Regions from separate parts of the Burkholderia plantarii genome, predicted to be linked through region 3. Evidence: predicted binding sites of a transcription regulator. Region 3 holds the regulator's gene; each other region holds the start of a gene.

Region 1 (6,802 bases), on a different replicon from region 3:
CGCCAGTCGCACTGGCAGCTGACCGAGCCGGCACCGCGCGACCATGAGCTCGGCCTGATCCTCGACGCCGCGTTGCGCGCGCCCGATCACGCGCAGCTGCGGCCGTGGCGCTTCGTGCTGATTCGCGACGAGGCGCGCGCCGAGCTGGCCGAGGTGCTCGTGGAACTGGCCGTCGCGCGCGAGCCGGACCTGCCGCCCGACCAGCGCGAGGCGCGCGGCCAGGCCGCCTACGCGGCGCCGCTGATCATCGCGGTGGCCGCCGCGATCAGCGACGCGCACGGCATCCCCGAGATCGAGCAGATGCTTTCGACGGGCGCCGCGACGATGAACATGCTCAACGCGATCCATGCGCTCGGCTACGGCGGCTTCTGGATCACGGGGGCCGACAGCTACGATCCGAAGCTCGCCGCGGCGCTCGACTTCGAGCCGCACGACCGGCTGCTCGGCTTCCTGATGGTCGGCACGCCGGGATCGGCGGACGCGCCGCCGGCCCGCCCGCCGCGCGCGAATCATGTGCGCGAATGGCTCGGCCGCTCGGCGATCTGAACGGCGATCGAGCAGCGGATCAAGCCGGCCCCGCGGTCGGGTCGGCGACCACGTCGGCAATCAAGCCGTCGACCGGGCTGACAACCGCATCGGTTCGACCAACGGGTCGGGCATCGAACCGGCGGCCGGCATGAGCCGGCCGCCGCGCCGCCTCAAAGCACGCTCGCGCCGTTCGAGGCGGCGAGCCCGGCGATCTGCGCGGTCCCGCGATCTTCGTAGGTGAATTCCGCGCCCTTCGCGGTCTCGATGATCTGGCCGCGCTCGATCCGGATCACGCGGTCGGCGACGTGGAAGTAGCGGTCGTCGTGCGAGACGATGATCAGCGTCTTGCCCTGGCGCTTCAGTTCCGGCAGGAACACCGTATAGAACACGCGGCGGAAGGTTGGATCCTGGTCGGCCGCCCATTCGTCGAACATCATCACGGGCCGCTGCTCCAGCATCGCGTGGATCAGCGCGAGCCGCTTGCGCTGCCCGGTCGAGAGATCGATCGTCGAGAACACGCCGTCCTCGATCTTCACCTTGTGCGCGATCTCGAGCTGCTCCAGGTAAGCCTGCGCGCGCCCGATCAGCGCCGCGTCGCGCACCACCAGATCGTCGAACAGGTGATAGTCGGCGAACACGGCCGAATAGAGCTGGCGATACGCATCCATCTGCCCGGCCTCGACCGGCGCGCCGTTCAGCAGCAGTTCGCCGTGCCCCGCCTCGTAGAGCCCGAGCAGCAGCTTGATCAGCGTGGTCTTGCCGCTGCCGTTCTCGCCGATCACGAACAGCATTTCGCCGCGCTCGATCTTCAGGTCGATCGGGCCGAGCTTGAACGGCGGCTGGTCGCCGACGGGCGGGAAAGTCCACGACGCGTGGCGCAACTCGATCTCGCGCAGTTCGACCGCATCGGCCGCGGGCTCGCCGTCGAGCAGCCGCGCCTCGCGGTTCGCGAACTGCGCGGTCAGCTCGGCGATGCGCTGGAACGAGATGCGCGCCTGGATCAGCGCCGGCAGCCCGCTCGCGAGCGTTTCCACCGGCCCGCGCACGTAGAGCAGCACGATCACGAAGCCGCTGACCACTTCGGGCGACACGCCGAGCCGCTGCTGCAACAGCAGGATCGCGCCGATCACGACGAAGAACAGCGTCGTGCCCGACGCGCTCGCGCCGTAATAGAGGCGCATCGCCTTGATCTTGAGGTTCGAGATCTCGTCGGCCGCGCCCGACAGGCGCACGTTGAACACGCGCCGGCGGCGTTCGCGGTTGATCCGCAGTTCCTTCGCGCCCTCGGTGATGGCGCGGTACTGCTTCTGCAGCTCGTCCTGCGCGCCGCGCACGCCCTTGTAATAATGGCCCCACTTGAGGCTCGCGTACTGGTTGATCGCCACGCCCACCACGATCGCGACCAGCGCGATCAGGAACAGCGACGGCGACAGCACCAGCATGTACGCCACGCAGCCGAGCGTGATGGCGGCCGCGACCGCGAAGTTCGGGAAGCTGAAAGTGAACGCGCTGACCGTTTCCACGTCGCTGTTCAGCGTCGAGAGCAGCCGGTGCGTCTTGTAGCGTTCGAGCGCGGCCACCGGCGCGCAGACGATGCGCGCCGAGATGTCCTTGCGCAGCGCCGCGATGATGCGCTGGCCGGTGACGCTGTTACCGATCCCGGCGATGCCGTTGCAGAGCAGCGTGACGAGGCACAGCGCGATGAAGGTCACGGCCGTCTTCATGCCGATGCCGCCCGGCGCGTGCAGGCTGCTGTTGATCACCGACAGCAGCCACGCGGTGCAAAGGCCGCCGACGATGCCGAGCAGCGTCGCGATCAGCGTGACCGGAAGGAATGGCCTCAGCAGTTGCAGCAAGGTGCCGCCGTAGTTCGCGCGGTTCATTGCGCCCTCATCGCGAGTCATTCGATAGTTCCTCGAGTTCGTGGTGTGTTCATCGATCGCGCCGGGCCGGCACCGGCCCTCGCGCCATCCGTGAGCGATGGCCTTGAGAGCCGCTCTCGTTTACCGCCCGCGCCGCCGCCCGGTACGGCCGGGATCGGGGTAGCCACGCGATAATGATTCTTATTTTCAACTCGCGAATGATATTAGCTGGCCATTCAAATGGCAACCGCGCGCCCGGCCGGGATCGGGTGGTTTCAGGCGCGATGCGCGGGGCCGGCACCAGGTAACGACGTCCACGGCAGCCCCAGGCGGCGGACCAGCACCGGCGGGTGGCGGCGAGCGAAGCTACGCCCGCGCGAGGACGCGCGGCCCGCACCGGCATCACTGAAGCACCAGCGCGCCACCGCCCGGCATGTCATGCGCCCGAATCCAGCGCCGCACGAGGGTGCCGCCGCCCCGGAGAGAAACGGCCACGATCCCGGCCCCTCCTTCATGAACCTGGATTTCTACCTTGCACTCTATGCCGTCTGCGTGCCACGGGGGCTGTATTCCCGTTTGGCACGACGCCGGAAACAGCGTGCGGAAGCGGCCTGGGCCGTTGTCGATGCAAGCCATGGCGCCTCCCTTTCAGCAGCCTGTCGGCTCGCCCGGGCCATCGGCGCCCCTGATGGAGGCATGGCTGGCGGCCGGGTCTGGGTCCGGCTTCGGCCGGACGAAATCGCAACCTTCTGGCTGGCGCGCGGCCATGCCGGACACGCGCGACACGGTCCACCGACGCGTCGCCGTACCCTCTCCCCCTGGCCGATTGGCCAATTCGATTTGCCCCCGTTTGTTGTCGATTGTGTTCCCTCCAGATACTGGATATATTTACAGCACTGTATTAATAAACAGTACGAGGTGAGCAATGGAACACCGGGTTCGACTTGTCAACGACACCGACCGCCAGATCCTCGCCTGGCTGCGCAGCCAGGTCGGCGATGAGCGCGTCGCGCGCGCCATCCACCAGCTCGGGCGGGTACGCAAGCCCTATGTCTCGGCGATCTGCCGTTATCTCGGGATGCGGCCGCCGTTCTCGATCCAGCGCCCGGTGCGGCGCGCCGCGATCGATCACTCGGTCGGCGACCATTACCTGTCGCTGATCCGCCAGCATCTGGCCGGCCATGCGGCGCGCTGAGATCCGCCGCGGCACACGGCGGCCGGGGCCACGGCCCGTGGGCGGCCCGCCGTGCAGGCCCGGCCCGGCGGCGGAATCGGTGGCGGCGCTGCCCTTTCCGTTTTCACGAGCCTGGCTGCTCGCCATGGTCGGCCCTGCCTGCCCGAAGCCCGACCTTGCCGCGCGGCTCGTCAGGTCGCTGTCGGCCGCGCAGGCCCGGCATCGAACACGTTGCGCGCGGTCGTCCGTCGGCGCCGTTGGCCGGCGGGTTCGTTCGGGACGGGGCTGACGCGTCGCGCAAGCCCGGCGGCATCCGCATCGGCTGCCTGTGGCACCAATTGGTTCGCTCGCCATCCGGCAGCCAGGCGGGCCACCCCGCCATCCAGCCCGGAAGGCTTGCTGACGCTGCTCGTGGAACGTCCGGCTCGCGGAGGCGCCGGTCATGCCACGGCAAACGACGTCGCGCCGCCGGCCGCCCGGTCCGCCGCGCAGGCCCGGGCCGCTGGCGCCGTCGCTGTCAATGGGGGCTGGCGATCGGCCAGATGTTGCTCTTCGCGAGCGAGGCGATCGTTTCCACGAACGGCTCGGCGCTCACGCTGACTTCGCCCACGAACGGCCGGTCCACCGCCAGCACGAAAAACAGCGTGAGCCCCAATGTAACGGCCCAACTACCGATCAACGTAATGTGAAACGGCGTGGCCGGCAGCACGTACATCAGCGCGAACGACATGGCGCTCACGATCAGGATCACGGCCCAGAGCGTGGCCGGCATCGCCACCTTCAGCGCGCTGAGGCGACGGTGCCGGTGCTTGACCATCTCGTTCGACCGCGCCAGGACTTCGGAGAGCAACGCCGTCTGACGGGCGTCGAGCGGCTGGATATGGTTCGCGGCATCGAACATCGTGTCGAAACGCTGCTGGGTCTCGTCGGCCGCGCTCGCATGCTGCTGCATCGCCGGCCATTCGGTCTGGACGACCGACACCAGATACGCGCGCAGCGCCTGGTTGGCGAGATCGGCGGGGGGCGAACGGAACGCCGCGAGATCGCGCGCCAGTTCCCTCGCGCAGGAGGCTTCGTCCATCACGGTCAGGTCGGCCCTGTTGTAGTCGTCCCAGACGTTGATCGCCGCGAAGGCGACCAGCAGCGAGTTGATGGTCGTGATGACCGACACCATGGAAAGCGTCATGCCGCGCTGCTCGGCATCGAGTTCCAGGAGGTTGAGGCGTCGCGCGACGGCATAGCCGACCAGGACGATGACAAGCGTCAGGCCGACGATGAGCGCTCCCATCAGCGTGGTCGGCAGGTTGTACAGAAACAGCATGGGGGTTCCTCGTGCGGTTATGGCGTTGTGGTTGGAGATACGGATGTCATGCCCGACAGGGCCGGTGCCGGCGCGGCATCGGCCGGCTCCGCGCCTTCGTCGACATGGGGGCCGCCGTCACCGGTCAAGGCCGTCCGGGTCAGCGTCGCGAGTTGCCGCCGCACGGTGTCGAGCGACGCGCCGGCGTCGAGCGTGCGTTGCAGGGCCAGCAACCGTTGCGTGTGCTCGTTCTGCACATGCATGCGCTCCGAGGTCGCGTAGGCGCGCTGACTTTCGAGCGCGGCATGGACCTGCGCCGAGGGGTCGCCGCGCACCACGGTTTCGAGCGAATCAACCACGCGCTGCAGCAGGCGATGCACGGCGCTCGCCGAGAAACCGCCCAGCATCGCCATTGCCGGCTTGCCGAAGCCGCTTGCGCTGCCGCCCGCGAACAGATGCGCGGGCAGGATCTCGACGAGGATCAGCCCCGCGATGAGCCCGAGGATCAGGCGGGCGCCATACGAGGCGTCGAACTTCGGGTCGTAAGTGGAGTTCGCGATATAGCGGTGCGCCTGGAACAGCGTCGCGAACGAGGCGCCGAGCCCCGCGCAGCACATCAGGAACAGCATGTTGACGAGCAGCGTCGTGCCCGACGACGCCAGCATGCCGCGCTCGAGATTCTCGGAAGTGACCTCCGCGGACAGCCCGCTCAGGATCACGGCGCCGAGGAACCCGATCGCCGCCAGTGTCAGCGCGCGGATCAGCGGCACCGGGCCGAGCAGCCCGATCACGTGCGGCGAATGACGATGCCGGTCGAGCAGCGCGACGCCCTGCGGCGTCGCCGGCGCCACCACCTGCGCCAGCCTCGCGTGGATCATCGCGAAGTCGCGTGTTCGCGCGGCAACGCCGGCGCTGTCGCCGGCGGGCCGCTCGTCGCTGGACAGCAGCGCCACCAGGCGCGCGACCGTTTCCGGTGCAACGTGCAGCCCGTGCTGGAGCGCGTGGCGTGCCATCGCTTCGCACTCGTGGCGCAGTTGCGCGGCGAGCGTCGGCGCGCACGCGGCCGCCACGTCACGCTCGGTCTCGACGGGCGCGCTCTCGACAGGCGCGAACAGCGCCGGATTCGATTTCATGGATGGCACCTTCCCCGTCGGTGCGGGCCGCGAATGGACAGCAAGCTCTCGGCGCGCCGGGGCAACTTACCCGCATGAGCGGCGAGATTGGCCGGCGAGTCGGGCCACGCCGGCGCTGCCGGCCGTGAACGCAGGTTCTGCGCGCAGCGCCGGTGCTGGCCGAAGCGCTGGCCCGGATTCGGCATGGCCGCGCGGTACCGCGCGCGTGGCCAGCAGGACCGCAAGGCCGCCGCCCCGGAGACGGCCGCGCCCGACGCGCCCCGCGAAGCGCATACCGATATCGCCGCCGGAAACGAGACCGGACGCATCAACATGTTCGCCATTGAAAGGAATTAAGGAAAACGAATCGATAAAAACGAAAACTTCCGCCCGATCCGGCCCGCCTCTCGCGACTCGACCGAGTCCGACGCAACCGGATCACACATCCAGACGGCACGACCATTCTCGATAGCGAGCCGATTTACCTCCATACGGCAAATGCGGTATTCGCCAAACGCCACGCAGAATAATCGAATCATCCGAATCATCTGAAACACCGTTGATTCGGTATTTCCATCGCATCCAGATCCGCAAAATCGCATCAAGAAAATCAAACCGGCGTGATTTTCCGTTTCATTTGCCATGGCTGCCGTGTTTCCCGATCCATAAGATGGGCGTATCGGGTTCCGCGCCGACACCTGCGTCATACCCGCGGCCCCGCAGGGCAGTGGCAGCGCCGCCGTTTTCGTCAATCTGCAAGATCGCTTCTCGCCGGGCTTCGCGTTACCGCTCGTCATCTGAACCAACGAGCATCGCATCGCCCGTG
Region 2 (6,802 bases), on a different replicon from region 3:
GAGCACTCGTCCGTGATCGCGATCGCGCTATAGCCGAGCCGCGCCGCGCGCTCGACCAGCTCCTCCGCGCGTGACGCGCCGTGCAGAAAGGAAAAATTGCTCGCGCACTGCAGTTCCGCGTAAGCGGGCAGCACGCCGATCGGCGCGGCACACATCGCACGTCAGCCGAACAGGCCGTGCAGGAACCAGCGAGGCTCGCGCTCGTCGCGCGCGGACACGCGCTCGCGAAACAACCAGTAGCACACGCCGTGGTCGTCCTCCGCGACGAAGTAGTCGCGCGTGACGGCCTGGCCGTCCTCCCACCCACACTCGATGCGTTCGCCGGGCGACATCATGCGTAGCGGCGTGCCGTAGAAGGGGCGATTCGCGCGCATGAGCAGCTGCACCGGCGCCTCCAGCAACCAGGCTGGCCGCGGCAGATCTGCCGGCGCCGACGCCGCCTTCTTGCGCTGATCGAGGGGCACCCACTGCGCGGCGACCTCCGGTCGGAAGTCGGGCGCCGGCGCCGGCGTGAGCACGTTTTCGGCACCGAGACGCGCGGTGAGCAGCTCGAGGAGCCGCGCGTGGTCCTGCGGCGTGCCGCCGGGCTCGGGAAAGAGCGTCTCGCTCGGCGCTGCCGCGGCCTGGACGCGATGCGCGTGCAATGCGATCGCGATCGCCGGCGTCGGCAGCTCGAGGCGGCCGAGGCGCTCTTTGACCAGGCGCATCAGATGCTCTTCGAAGCGGGTCGGCCCGCCGAGCACGATCTCCAACTCTGTCGGGGCGATCGCATCCCGGCCGCGCTCGTGCTCGAGCTTCAGCACGAACGCACACACGTCCAGCTGCTTGGCCGTCAGCCAGCCGGTCAGCTGCAGCACCAGGCGATGCGCGGCGAACACGAGCGCGTCGGCGTGCTCGACGCGGTCCGGTAGCTCGATGCGCACGTCGAACGCGGGCGGCGCCTCGAGCCACTCGTAAGCCGTCGGCGCCGAGCCGGCGACGTGGTCGAGCCAGTCGAGCAGGGCGGTGCCGCAGCGCTTCTTGAGCCCGGCACGCGGCAGGCGCTGCAGTTCCGCGAGCGTCGTGCAGCCCAGCTCGTCGAACCACTCGGCATACCGGCGCGCCGGCGGCGCCACGGCGAGCGGGGCACGCGCGAGCGCGCGGCGCAGCGAGCGAGGAGTCAACGCGGCGCCACCGCGCAGACCGCGGGCAAGCGTCCAGGCGGCCGCGCCGGTCGACGCCAAGGACACGGCGGCCGTCAGACCGAATGACGCCACCAGCTGGCGCACGCGACGCCGTAGCGCGCGAATGCCGCCGAACAGTCGCAGGCTTGCGGTCACGTCGAGCAGCACGACGGCCTCCGCCTCGAGCACCACGCTCGGCGTGAACTGGAGCAACGCGTAGGCAACGCCGCGCAGCAGCTCGTCCTCGCGCGCGGTGTCGCGCATGCAGATCTGCGCGTCGGGCGCGAGCGAGAGAACGCCGCCGCGGCGCATGCCGGGCGTGACGCCCAGGTCGCGCGCGGCGCGATCGAGCGTCACGACGCGGTCCTGCTCGAGCACCACCAGGCCGTCGACGTCATTCGACGATGGCCCGGGCGACAGGGGCTGGAACGATTCGAGAGTGAGGCGCGGCAGATGCACGCCGATCCAGACGAGCATGGCGGTCCAGCAAAATCGGGGAGGGGGACAACGGCACGAACAGCGGCTCATCGCGCTGCGCGCCGCGGCGCTTCACGAACGTCACGTCGATGCCATCGCGCCTCGGTGCGAGCGCGAGGCGCAGCGGCGCCGGCGACGCATCGCGCGCGGCCGCGGTTGGTCGGAGCAGGAAGAACAGGGCGGCACCGGACTGCGCGGCAAGATTGAGGCGCCGCAGCGCGTCCGATCGCACCGCGTGCTGCCAGAGCAGCACCGCCCCGCACGTACCGGCGCGTAGTGCTTGCTCGGCGGCCCAGAGGGCATCGGCCGTGCGGGGCGCTTTCAGGTTCACGAACCCGGCAGGATCGACACCCCAGTACGCGAGCGCGGCCGGCTGCAGCCGATGGGGCGGCTGGACGATGACGACCGGCTTCGGCGCCAGGCGCGCGAGCACGGGCGCCAGCAACCGCAGTTCACCGATGCCGGGCTGTTGTGCCAGCAGCTCAACGAGGCAACCAGGTGGCCAGCCGCCGCCGGGCAGCTCGGCCGACAGCGCCGCGTGGCCTGTGTCGATACCGCGCGAGCCGGCCTGCGCCAACTGGTTGGCGCGCCACAAATCCGGGTGGATGCGTTCAGGATGGGCGAGAGCGGGGTGCATGGTGTTCGTTCACTAATACTGTATGGATATACAGCTTTCAGGCATTGTAACCTAGCCGTCTCAAAAAGCGAGCCCCGCGTCGCGCGGCCTACCGCGCCGTCGTGCCAGCCCGCTCGATCCCGGCCGAGCGCCGCGCGGGTGGCGGAAAGTCACGTATATTGCGTCGAGATACGGCGGTTTGCTGCCGCCGATCGGCCGCCTCTTGGCCGCGTGTGCAGCGATGCAACGCATCGCGAATCGTGGAGGAACGTCGATGTGTACCTATATGAACGCCGCAATTTAGCAAGCAGTTTGGGTGAGTGTAAGGTGCTAGGATGAGCGATAGCGCCCTATAGTTTAGAACGGGTCGACTGGCTGCGATCGGCCATGAAGCGTCATTGGTTTGCGTCAACGGCGAGACGTTGAGGCGTCCCGTTTGGCTCAGGGAGCGGACACCCAAGCAGCCTATGCAACTTTTCCGATTGGTCGTGGCCGACTCATGGTTGGATAGATCGGAAAATGCAGCGCCTTCTCAGCCCACGAAAGATCCGCGTTGGAACAGGTCCCAACGGGAGCCGGCATTTGGATTTCGCCGCTGTATTGGCACAAGCCTACGGTCTGGACCCGTCTATCGACGCTGGTAGACAACGCCCTGAATCGAGACCTGATCTGGCTCCGGCGCCTCGTCAAAACGTTTATGCGCCTCGGCAATGGCGACTTGATTCTCGCTCGCCCAGTTGACCAACGCCATGACAGGCTTCAACAGCGTTCTTCCCATGTCAGTGAGTTCGTAATCGACGCGAGGAGGAATCGTTGGATACATCGTTCGCGTTATCAGTCCGTCGCGTTCCAGTCCGCGCAAGGTGAGTGTCAGCATCCGCTGGGAAATGCCGTCGATGCCGCGCTTCAATTCGTTGAAGCGCCGCGGGCCATTGGCCAGCGTAGCGACAATGTAGAGGCTCCACTTGTCGCCGATGCGATCCAGGATTTCACGGGTTGCCAGGCAGCCGCCAGCGTCCGGCGCAGGCATGTCGGCAGGTAGCTCCGGGTGACTAAGTGACATGCGTGTGCCTTCTTGTGGGGAAACGGCAGGAACCATACCATCCTTTGTATGAATTGGTAAGTAAGAGTCGATATCTTACTTAGTTCTCTTTTTATACCTTGGAGCCGCCGTGAGCCACACCCTACTGATCACTTCCAGCCCGCGCGGGCCCGACAGCCTTTCCACCCGCTTTGCCACCGAAATCGCCGATGGTATCCAGGCCCGCTCGGGCGGTCCGCTGGCCGTGCGCGACCTTGCCGCGAATCCGCCGCCGCACATCGCGCCGGCCTACATCCAGGGCCGGGTCACGGCACCCGAAGATCGCACACCGGAACAGGTCGAGGCGGTGAAGGTCGCGCAAGAGTTGGTCGATGAGTTGAAGGTCGCCGATGTGATCGTGCTCGGTTCGGGCATGATCAACTTCGGTCTGCCCTCGCAGCTCAAGGCTTGGTTCGATCACGTCACCTGGCCGCGCGTCACCTTCGGCTACAGCGATACTGGGCCGAAGGGGCTGCTGACCGGCAAGCAGGTCTATCTCGTTACCGCTACCGGAGGCGTGTTTTCGGAAGGTGCTTGGGCACCGTTCGACTTTCAGACCAACTATCTGCTGCATCTGCTTGGTTTCATCGGCCTGACCGACGTTAAGGTGGTGCGTGTCGAGGGCACGGTTTTCGGCCCCGATGCGGTGAACACCGCAATCGCCAACACCGAAGCGGCCATCAAAGCCTTGTTGGCGAAGGCGGCGTGACCTCATGGCCGGGAAGAAAACCATCGCACTGTTCGGTGCGACCGGGCCGACCGGAAGGCACATCATCGAGGAAGCCTTGACGCAGGGCTACAAACTGTCGGTCTATACGCGCGACGCCAAGAAACTCGCGCCGTTCGCGGCAAGGGTGGAAATGGTTGTCGGCGACCTCAAAGACCAGCGTGCCATTGCGAAGTGCGTCCAGGGTGCCGATGCGGTCATCAGCGCCCTGGGTCCCAACAGTCTCAAGGTGCAGGGCGATAAGCCGATCATGCGCGGCTTGACCAACGTCATCGCCGCGATGAAGCACGCGGGCGGGCGCCGTCTTATCCAGATTTCTACGGCTGCCTATCGTGATCCCAAGGATGGTTTTGCCTTCAAAACCCATGCGTTCGCGCTGTTGTTCAAGGTTATCGCGCGCAAGGGGTATGAGGACATCAACGCGACTGGCGAATTGATCGCCAATTCGGACCTGGACTGGACACTGGTACGCATTCCGAACCTAAAGGATGGTCCCGCCGATGGCCGCGTGGATGTGGGCTGGTACGGAAAAACCAGACTCGGCACGAAGCTCTCCAGAGGCAACCTTGCGAAGTTCCTGGTCGAACAGGTGACCGACAGGAAGTTCGTGCGCGCCGCGCCAGGCATCGCTAACCATTGACGCAATAACGTCTCGACACGGTTCACGCCATGAGCGGATTCACCAATGCCGATGTACCCGATCAATCAGGCAAGACCTTTATCGTCACCGGCGCCAACACCGGCATAGGCCTTGAAATAGCGAGTACGTTGGCGGCACGGCGAGCCAGGGTGCTTCTCGCGTGCCGCGACGCGGCGAAGGCGGAAGCTGCCATTAGCCGGATTCGTCTGATGACCCCCGAAGCGAATCTTGCATTCCTGCCGCTTGACCTCGCAGACCTGACGAGCGTGCGGAACGCAGCAAAACTGGCCGAAAAGGAACCGCGCATCGACGCGCTCATCAATAATGCGGGCGTGCAAGGGCCGAAGCTGAAGCGCACGGTGCAAGGCTTCGAGCTGACATTCGGCGTCAATCATCTTGGCTGCTTTGCGTTCACCGTGCTCATGTTGCCCAGGCTCACGGAAACATCCGGGTCGCGCATCGTTGTCACGAGCAGCGGTCTGCACAAGAGCGCGAAGATCGAATGGGACGATCTTGATGCGGAGAAGAGTTACGAGTGGATGCCTCGCTATGCAGCCAGCAAGCTTGCGAATCTGCTTTTTGTCTTTGAGCTGGATCGGCGACTGCGGGCGGCGGGGATAGCGGTTACGGCTTTGGCCTGCCACCCGGGTCTTGCTGGAACCAACCTTGCGCGCGATAGCTGGTGGGGCAACATCGCAATGTCATTGATCGGCCTGTTTTTCAACACGCCGGCTCAGGGCGCGTGGGGCGCATTGCAAGCGGCGACCGGACAAATAAAGTGCGGCGGCTATTACGGGCCGACGAAAACTTCCGAATTGCGAGGTCCCTCTGGTGAATGCACTCCGTCTCAGGACGCGCGGAATCCAGAACTCGCAAGACGACTGTGGGACGTATCGGTTCAATTGACCAGAATCGATGCCGAGCTACCTTCAAATGCATAGCGTGCAGATCAGACCGCCAGAACATGGTTATGCAAATAGACCTCTATACTGAAATCACATGCCCGTGGTGCATCGTCGGGCATCACCGTCTCGACAAAGTGCTGGCGGAGCGTTTTCCCGACCTGGTCGTTGATATCCGGCAGCATCCCGTCTTGCTGCTGCCCGATGCGCCGGCGGGGGGCCTCTATATTCCCGACTTGCTGCGTTCGCGCTACGGCATAACCGATCCGAAAGTGGCCTTTGCTCGCCCCGAGAGAGAAGCTCGCGCTTCGGGTTTCTCACTAGATCTTGGCCGCCAGCTCTGGGCGTATCCGACCCAAGCTGCTCATGCCGTGATTCTGGCAGCCGCTGGGCGTGACACGCAGCACAGGCTCGCCGTTGCAATCACTGACGCATACTTCATCAAAGCGAAGAATATTTCCGACGCGGATGTATTGGCCGACATCGCAGCCGACTACGGTTTCGACCGCAACCAGGCGCGTGCCATCGCACTTGATCCTGAACAGCACCGCCGCGTCGAGCAGGAAGCGGCCAGGTCGGCCGGTGCCGGTGTCCGTTCGGTTCCTCACTTTGTCTTTGGGGAAAGCATTGCCATCAATGGGGGACGCGGCGAAGACGAGATTGCTGCGGCAATACGAGCGGCTTCCGGTGCAATCTCTCTCTGATGCGGCTTCCTCGCATCCAATGACTCGGAGCTCGGTGTACGTCAAGTCGATAAGGTTCTGCCGCGCTGTTGACCGTGTTGGACGATGCCTGACCAAAAAGACCGACGGTCGGATGACTGCAGTACTTCAAAAAGCGACAAAGGGAGCGCGAGCTTACGATCGACCGCTTCGGGTCGGAAGCAGCCAACTGCCGTGAGCCCGCTCCTTGTCGAATTATCGTGCTGTGAGCGCCAGTGCATACTCAGGTTTAGCGGATCACGGTCAAACCAACCACCTACGTCACGGGCGAGGAGCAAATTTTCGCAGCACGAATTCCCCCACCTGCCAAGAGCGGGCGAAGGTAAGTGACCCTGATGCATCAAGTATCGAGTGCGGTCGATAGCGCTCCAAAAATGGAGAAGGGTAGGACGGAAAAGCCGGATCGCGTACGTATATTCGGCCTTGTTGCGACGTGGATGCTGTCGCGGGCCACGATGAGAACCGCTGACTCGC
Region 3 (6,802 bases):
GCGCCAGCGCGCGCATCGGCGAGTTCGGCCGACATGCGGCGTTCGGCGAGCAGCTTCAGCGCCAGCGTGACGAGCGCGAGCAGGGCCAGCACCGAGGCCACCGCGAACGCGGCCGAGAAGTTGTATTCGTTGTAGAGGATCTCGACGTGCAGCGGCATGGTGTCGGTCTGGCCGCGAATGTGGCCCGACACCACCGATACCGCGCCGAACTCGCCCATCGCGCGCGCGTTGCAGAGGATCACGCCGTACAGCAGGCCCCAGCGCACGTTGGGCAGCGTCACGCGGCGGAAGATCTGCCAGCCGGAGGCGCCGAGCACGCGCGCGGCCTCCTCTTCATCGTTGCCCTGCGCCTGCATCAGCGGGATCAGCTCGCGCGCGACGAACGGAAACGTGACGAAGATCGTCGCCAGCACGATGCCGGGCACGGCGAAGATGATCTGGATGTCGTGCGCCTCGAGCCACGGTCCGAGCCAGCCCTGCGCGCCGAACATCAGCACGTAGACGAGCCCCGAGATCACCGGCGACACCGAGAACGGCAGGTCGATCAGCGTGGTCAGCAGCGCCTTGCCGCGAAACTCGAACTTGGCGATCGCCCACGACGCGCAGATCCCGAACACGAGGTTCAGCGGCACCGCGATCGCGGCCACCGTCACGGTCAGCTCGATCGCGGCCCAGGCATCGGGGTCGCCGAGCGATTCGAAGTAGAAGCCGATGCCCTTGGCGAGCGCCTGCGCGAACACGGCGGCGAGCGGCACCACCAGGAAGCCGGCCAGGAACAGCAGCGCGAGGCCGGTCAGCACCCAGCGCACCAGGCGCGATTCGGTGACGGGATCGCGCCGGCGCGAGGCCTTCGCGCGCGGCGCGGCGCCGGCGGGCAGCGTGGAACTGGTCGCGTCGCGGCTCATTGCGCACCTCCGGCGGCAGCCGCCACGGCGCCGGTCGCGGCCGGCGCCGGACCGCTCGCGCCGCGACTGGTGCGGCGCTGCAGCCACCATTGCAGCGTGTTGATCAGGAGCAGCATCAGGAACGACACCACCAGCATCACCACCGCGATCGCGGTGGCGCCCGCGTAGTCGTACTGCTCGAGCTTCGTGATGATCAGGAGCGAGGTGATCTCGGACTTCATCGGCACGTTGCCGGCGATGAAGATCACCGAGCCGTACTCACCGAGCGCGCGCGCGAACGCGAGCGCGAAGCCCGTCAGCAGCGCCGGGAACACGGCCGGCAGCACCACGCGGCGGAACGTCAGCCAGCGCGAGGCGCCGAGGCAGGCCGCGGCCTCCTCCTGCTCTCGCTCGAACTCCTCGAGCACGGGCTGCACCGTGCGCACCACGAACGGCAGGCCGATGAAGGTCAGCGCCACCAGCACGCCGAGCGGCGTGAACGCGATCTTGATGCCGAGCGGCGCGAGATACTGGCCGACCCAGCCGTTCGACGCATAAACGGCCGCGAGCGAAATGCCCGCGACCGAGGTCGGCAGCGCGAACGGCAGGTCGACGATCGCGTCGACGATGCGCTTGAACGGAAACCGGTAGCGCACCAGCACCCAGGCGACCAGGAAGCCGAACACGGCGTTGATCAGCGCGCCGCCGAGCGCCGAGAGGAACGTGAGCCGGTACGAGGCGATCACGCGCGCGGAGGTCGTCGCGGCGACGAACTGATCCCACGTCAGCGTCGCGGTCTTCAAAAACGTGGAGGCGAGCGGTATCAGCACCACGAGGCTCAGATAGGCCACCGTGATCCCGAGCGTCACGCCGAAGCCGGGCAGCGCGCTCGGCTTGCGGAAGGTGTACGTCGTCATGCGAAATGCGCTTCCTTGGTTGACATGGGAGGCGCGGCCGTCGGAGGGTACCGGCCGGCCGCGCGTGGGTTCGTGTTCGTCGTTGTAGCGGGCCGCGCGTGCGCTCGCTCGCGCCGCGCGGCCTCGGGTTGCTGCTCTGCCTCGGGTGTTGCGCGCCGCGCTTATTGCGGCTTGTAGATCGAGTCGAACACGCCGCCGTCGGCGAAGTGCGTCTTCTGCGCGTTGGCCCAGCCGCCGAAGGTGTCGTCGACGGTATAGAGCTTCAGCTTCGGGAACTGCTTCGTCAGCTCGGCCGGCACATCCTTCGAGCGCGGACGGTAGAAGTTGCGCGCCGCGATCTCCTGGCCTTCCTTGCTGTAGAGGAAGTTCAGGTAGGCCTCGGCCAGCTTGCGGTCGCCCTTCTTGTCGACCACCTTGTCGACCACCGCGACCGGCGGCTCGGCGAGGATGCTGGCCGACGGCACGACGATCTCGAACTTGTCCGGACCGAACTCCTTCAGCGACAGGAACGCCTCGTTCTCCCAGGCGATCAGCACGTCGCCGATGCCGCGCTGCACGAAGCTGGTGGTTGCGCCGCGCGCGCCCGAATCGAGCACGCCGGCGTTCTTGTAGACCTTCGCCACGAAGTCCTTCGCGCTCTGCTCGCTGCCACCCGGCTTGTGCAGCGCGTAGGCCCAGGCCGCGAGGTAGTTCCAGCGCGCGCCGCCCGAGGTCTTCGGGTTCGGCGTGACGATCGACACGCCCGGCTTGATCAGGTCGTCCCAGTCCTTGATGCCCTTCGGGTTGCCCTTGCGCACCAGGAACACGATCGTCGAGGTGTACGGCGACGCGTTGTCGGGCAGGCGCTTCTGCCAGTCCTTGGCGACGATGCCCTTGTTGGCGAGCGCGTCGATGTCGTAGGCGAGCGCGAGCGTCACGACGTCGGCCTGCAGGCCGTCGAGCACCGAGCGCGCCTGCGCGCCCGAGCCGCCGTGCGACTGCTTGAAGGTGACGGTCTCGCCCGTCTTGGCCTTCCATTCCTTGCCGAACGCCTGGTTGACGTCCTGATACAGCTCGCGGGTCGGATCATACGAGACGTTCAGCAACGTCGTGTCCGCGAGTGCGTGCGTGGCGCCGCCGAGCGCCGCCGCGCCTACCGCCAGTGTTGCGATCAGACGGCGAACGCCGCCAGCCAGCCCCGTGTTGCGCTTGACCATCCCGTGATCTCCAGAGGTTCGTGGATCGTTTTTTGCAATGTCGGGCCAAGTCTAGCGAACAGCTTTCATCATTAAAAATAATCGTTCCGAATTTTTTTATACGAAAAAGTGGTAAGGACCAGCCGGCGGACGGTTGCGACATCGGAACCGGCGTTTGGACGTCGCTCGATCGCGGCGGAATCGCCGCGATAGCGCCGAACTTCAAGTAACACTTGAATTTCCCGAACTACTGTATAAAAATACAGATCACTGTCTATCCATACAGTCCGACCATGACCAAACTCACCGCACGCCAGCAGCAAGTGTTCGACCTCGTTCGCCGCGCGATCGAGCGCTCCGGCTTCCCGCCGACCCGCGCCGAGATCGCCGCCGAGCTCGGCTTCAGTTCGCCGAACGCCGCCGAGGAGCACCTGCGCGCACTCGCCCGCAAGGGTGTGATCGAGCTGGCCGCCGGCGCCTCGCGCGGCATCCGGTTGCTCGGCCTCGAGGACGCGCCGCACCAGCTCACGCTGCCGCACGCGGCGCTGATGCAGCTGTCGCTGCCGCTCGTCGGGCGCGTCGCGGCTGGTAGCCCGATCCTCGCGCAGGAACACATCTCGCAGCACTACGCGTGCGATCCGGCGCTCTTCACGAGCAAGCCCGATTACCTGCTGAAGGTGCGCGGGCTGTCGATGCGCGACGCCGGCATTCTCGACGGCGACCTGCTCGCCGTGCAAAAGCGCAGCGAGGCCAAGGACGGCCAGATCATCGTCGCGCGGCTTGGCGACGACGTCACGGTCAAGCGCCTGAAGCGCCACTCCAGCGGCATCGAGCTGATCGCCGAGAACCCCGACTACGAAAACATCTTCGTGAAGGCCGGCAGCGCGGAATTCGCGCTCGAGGGCATCGCCGTCGGCCTGATCCGTTCCGGGGAGCTGTAGCGCCTGGGCCAGGGCCGGTTGCGGTTCGCCGTCCGGCCGTTTTTTGCCCGCTTGCTATCTGCTGCCTGCACCCGGTTTGCATCCGCCTAGTACGTTCGTCCCTCCATCCGATCTGGAGAACACATGGAACGCCTCGCCCGCCTGTTGCCCTTCCGTCAATTCGGTCGCCTGCGCCATCTGCGGGGCCGCACGCCCTGCGCGCCGCTCGTTGCTGATTCCGCCGAATCCGCCGGGTTTGCCGAGTCCGGCACGCTGCCGCTGGCCGCCGAGCCGGCCGCGTTGCCCTCGGCGCTGCCGGCCTTCGCGCGCGTCTCGCTGAACGCCGGGCTCCATCACGCCGAGCCGGCACGCCGTGCGCCGGTGCGCGTCTACCACGGGCAGTCGCGCGTGATCATGGTGGGGACGATCGACGCGGTGTGTCGCATGATCGATCGTTGTATTGCCGAGGAACGCTCGGCGGTCTGATGGTCTGATACGCTCTCCAGGTTCCGAGACCGTCTTTCGAGACAGGAGGCCTGGTGTCCGTTTCTTCGTCGTCTGATTCGCCGTCTGATATGTCGTCCGTTCCGCCCCCGCGCCGCAAGCAGCTCGGGTGGATGCCTGCCCTGGTGGTTGCCGTCGCGGGGCTTGCGGCGATCCTGTACGCGGCCGCGTCGCCCTATCTCGCGTTGCGCGAGTTGAAGCAGGCAATCGACGCGCGCGACGCGCAGGCGATCAGCCGCTATGTCGATTACCCGGCCTTGCGCATCAGCCTGAAGCAGCAGTTGACCGACGAGCTGATGCGTCGCATCGATCTGCAGCGGCACGACAATCCGCTCGCGATGCTCGGCGCGATGGTCGGCTCTGCCTTGATCGGCCCGCTCGTCGATGCCTATGCGACGCCCGAGGGCGTGGCCGCGCTGCTGAGCGGCCTGCCGCCGAACGGCGATCCGCGCCAGCATCCGCCGGCGCTCGATCAACCCGCGGCGCCGGCCCCCGCTCCGGCATCCGGCGCCGGTGTCGCGCCGCCCGCCGGCGCCAGCGCGCCTCCGCCTTCCGGCACCGGTACGCCGCCGCCCGCGGCGCCGCAATCGAGCGCCGCCTACCACGGCATCAACGAGTTCATCGCCGTTTATCAGCGAGATGCCGGCGGCACGCGCTACGCGGCCATTTTCCGACGCAGCGGCCTGTTCGGCTGGAAGCTCAGCGCGATCGATCTCCAGCACTGACGCGCTCCGCGCCACCGCATGCCGAAGGCAGTCGGCGGCGCGATCGGAAGCGGCTGACAACGGGCACGGAATTCGCGGGCACGCCCGTTCACCCATCGCTTCAACCTCATCGATCCCGCCGATCAACCCATCGGTCCGCCGGTCCGTCGATGCTCAGGTGTGGGCCGCCGCCGCGAGCGCGGCTTCCTTTTCCTTCGCCAGTTCCTCGCGCTGCTCGTCGGACGACGCGCAGGCCACCAGGATGCTGCACGAAATGCGGTCGAGCAGCTGCGTGTTGCCGGCGCCCATCCACCAGCGCGCGAGCCCGCTGCGGCAGCGATGGCCGACAACGACCAGGTCCACACCAAGCTCCTTGGCGAGATTCGCGATCTCGTCGATCGGATAGCCGAACGCGAAATGGCCCTGCGCCTGCACGCCGCGCGCGGTCAGCCAGTCGACGCCTTCCTGCAAGATCGCGCGCGCCGTCTCCTCGAAGCGGCCGCAGGCGACGTCGGTCAGCAGCCCGGCGCTCTGCGCGATGCTCGAACGCATGTCGACCACCGACAGCAGATGCGTCTCGGCCTTCAGTTCGAGCGCGAGATCGGCACCGCAACGCAGTGCCTTGCGGCCCTCGAGCGTGCCGTCGTAGCAAAGCAGGATTTTCTGATAACTGGCCATGATCGCCTCCATTGCGACATCGGTCGTCAATTCATCATCGTGCGCCGCAATTCAGGATGCAAGGGTTGGAAAACGCGAAGACCATTGTCGGGCGAGGCTGCCGCGCCGCGGTGCAGGCTTGCACGATGGCGCGGCAAGTTCGGGCCGATATCGGGCCTGATGCACTAGAATGGCCGCTTCGTGATGTCCTTCCGCCCCTTTCGCCCTTCGCGCACCCATGTCCGTCGCTCCGATCGAATTCCTCGATGTCAAAAAAAGCTTCGGCGAGCGGCTTGTCGTCGATCATCTGTCGTTCCGCGTGCAGCGCGGCGAATGCTTCGGGCTGCTCGGCCCGAACGGTGCCGGCAAGACCACCACGCTGCGGATGCTGCTCGGCATCACGCAGCCCGACGCCGGCACGATCCGGCTTTGCGGCGAGCCGGTGCCCGAGCGGGCGCGTCATGCGCGACAGCGCGTCGGCGTGGTGCCGCAGTTCGACAATCTCGATCCCGACTTCACGGTGCGCGAAAACCTGCTCGTGTTCGGGCGCTACTTCGGATTGTCGGCTGGCCAGGCGCGTGAGCTCGTACCGTCGCTGCTCGAATTCGCGAAACTCGAGAGCAAGGCCGATGCGCGGGTGGGCGAGCTGTCGGGCGGCATGAAGCGCCGCCTCACGCTGGCGCGCGCGCTCGTCAACGATCCCGACGTGCTGGTGCTCGACGAGCCGACCACGGGGCTCGACCCGCAGGCCCGGCACTTGATGTGGGAACGGCTGCGCTCGCTGCTCGCGCGCGGCAAGACGATCCTGCTGACCACGCATTTCATGGAGGAAGCCGAACGGCTCTGCGACCGGCTCTGCATCGTCGAATCGGGCCGCAAGATCGCCGAGGGCGCGCCGCCTGCGCTGATCGAGGCCGAGATCGGCTGTGACGTGGTGGAAATCTACGGCACCGATCCGGTCGCGCTGCGCGACGAGCTCGCGCCACGCGTCGCCCGCGCCGAAATCAGCGGCGAGACGCTGTTCTGTTACGTGGATGATCC

The links. The regulator LexA, encoded in region 3, represses DNA repair genes until DNA is damaged. The targets are predictions, from matches to a motif close to ACTGTATNNNNATACAGT.
Region 1: the regulator LexA is predicted to act here: its motif matches at 3,286-3,303, upstream of bpln_RS26410 (CppA family protein).
Region 2: the regulator LexA is predicted to act here: its motif matches at 2,295-2,312, upstream of imuA (translesion DNA synthesis-associated protein ImuA).

The regions. Positions count from the first base shown of each region.
Region 1 is NZ_CP007213.1:2,194,486-2,201,287, forward strand. Features, by position in the region: gene bpln_RS26400 (nitroreductase family protein) at 1-546, shown strand, start outside; gene bpln_RS26405 (cyclic peptide export ABC transporter) at 699-2,432, opposite strand; gene bpln_RS26410 (CppA family protein) at 3,316-3,585, shown strand; gene bpln_RS26415 (bestrophin-like domain) at 4,082-4,885, opposite strand; gene bpln_RS26420 (hypothetical protein) at 4,903-5,997, opposite strand; gene bpln_RS36865 (hypothetical protein) at 6,181-6,333, shown strand.
Region 2 is NZ_CP007214.1:100,190-106,991, reverse strand. Features, by position in the region: gene bpln_RS33015 (error-prone DNA polymerase) at 1-155, opposite strand, end outside; gene bpln_RS33010 (Y-family DNA polymerase) at 162-1,640, opposite strand; gene imuA (translesion DNA synthesis-associated protein ImuA) at 1,558-2,277, opposite strand; gene bpln_RS33000 (winged helix-turn-helix transcriptional regulator) at 2,885-3,319, opposite strand; gene bpln_RS32995 (FMN-dependent NADH-azoreductase) at 3,429-4,046, shown strand; gene bpln_RS32990 (NAD(P)-dependent oxidoreductase) at 4,051-4,704, shown strand; gene bpln_RS34865 (oxidoreductase) at 4,734-5,645, shown strand; gene bpln_RS32985 (DsbA family oxidoreductase) at 5,669-6,310, shown strand.
Region 3 is NZ_CP007212.1:1,975,413-1,982,214, reverse strand. Features, by position in the region: gene cysW (sulfate ABC transporter permease subunit CysW) at 1-905, opposite strand, end outside; gene cysT (sulfate ABC transporter permease subunit CysT) at 902-1,801, opposite strand; gene bpln_RS08535 (sulfate ABC transporter substrate-binding protein) at 1,963-2,997, opposite strand; gene lexA (transcriptional repressor LexA) at 3,270-3,917, shown strand; gene bpln_RS08525 (hypothetical protein) at 4,041-4,382, shown strand; gene bpln_RS08520 (DUF2939 domain-containing protein) at 4,472-5,125, shown strand; gene bpln_RS08515 (universal stress protein) at 5,279-5,782, opposite strand; gene nodI (nodulation factor ABC transporter ATP-binding protein NodI) at 6,000-6,802, shown strand, end outside.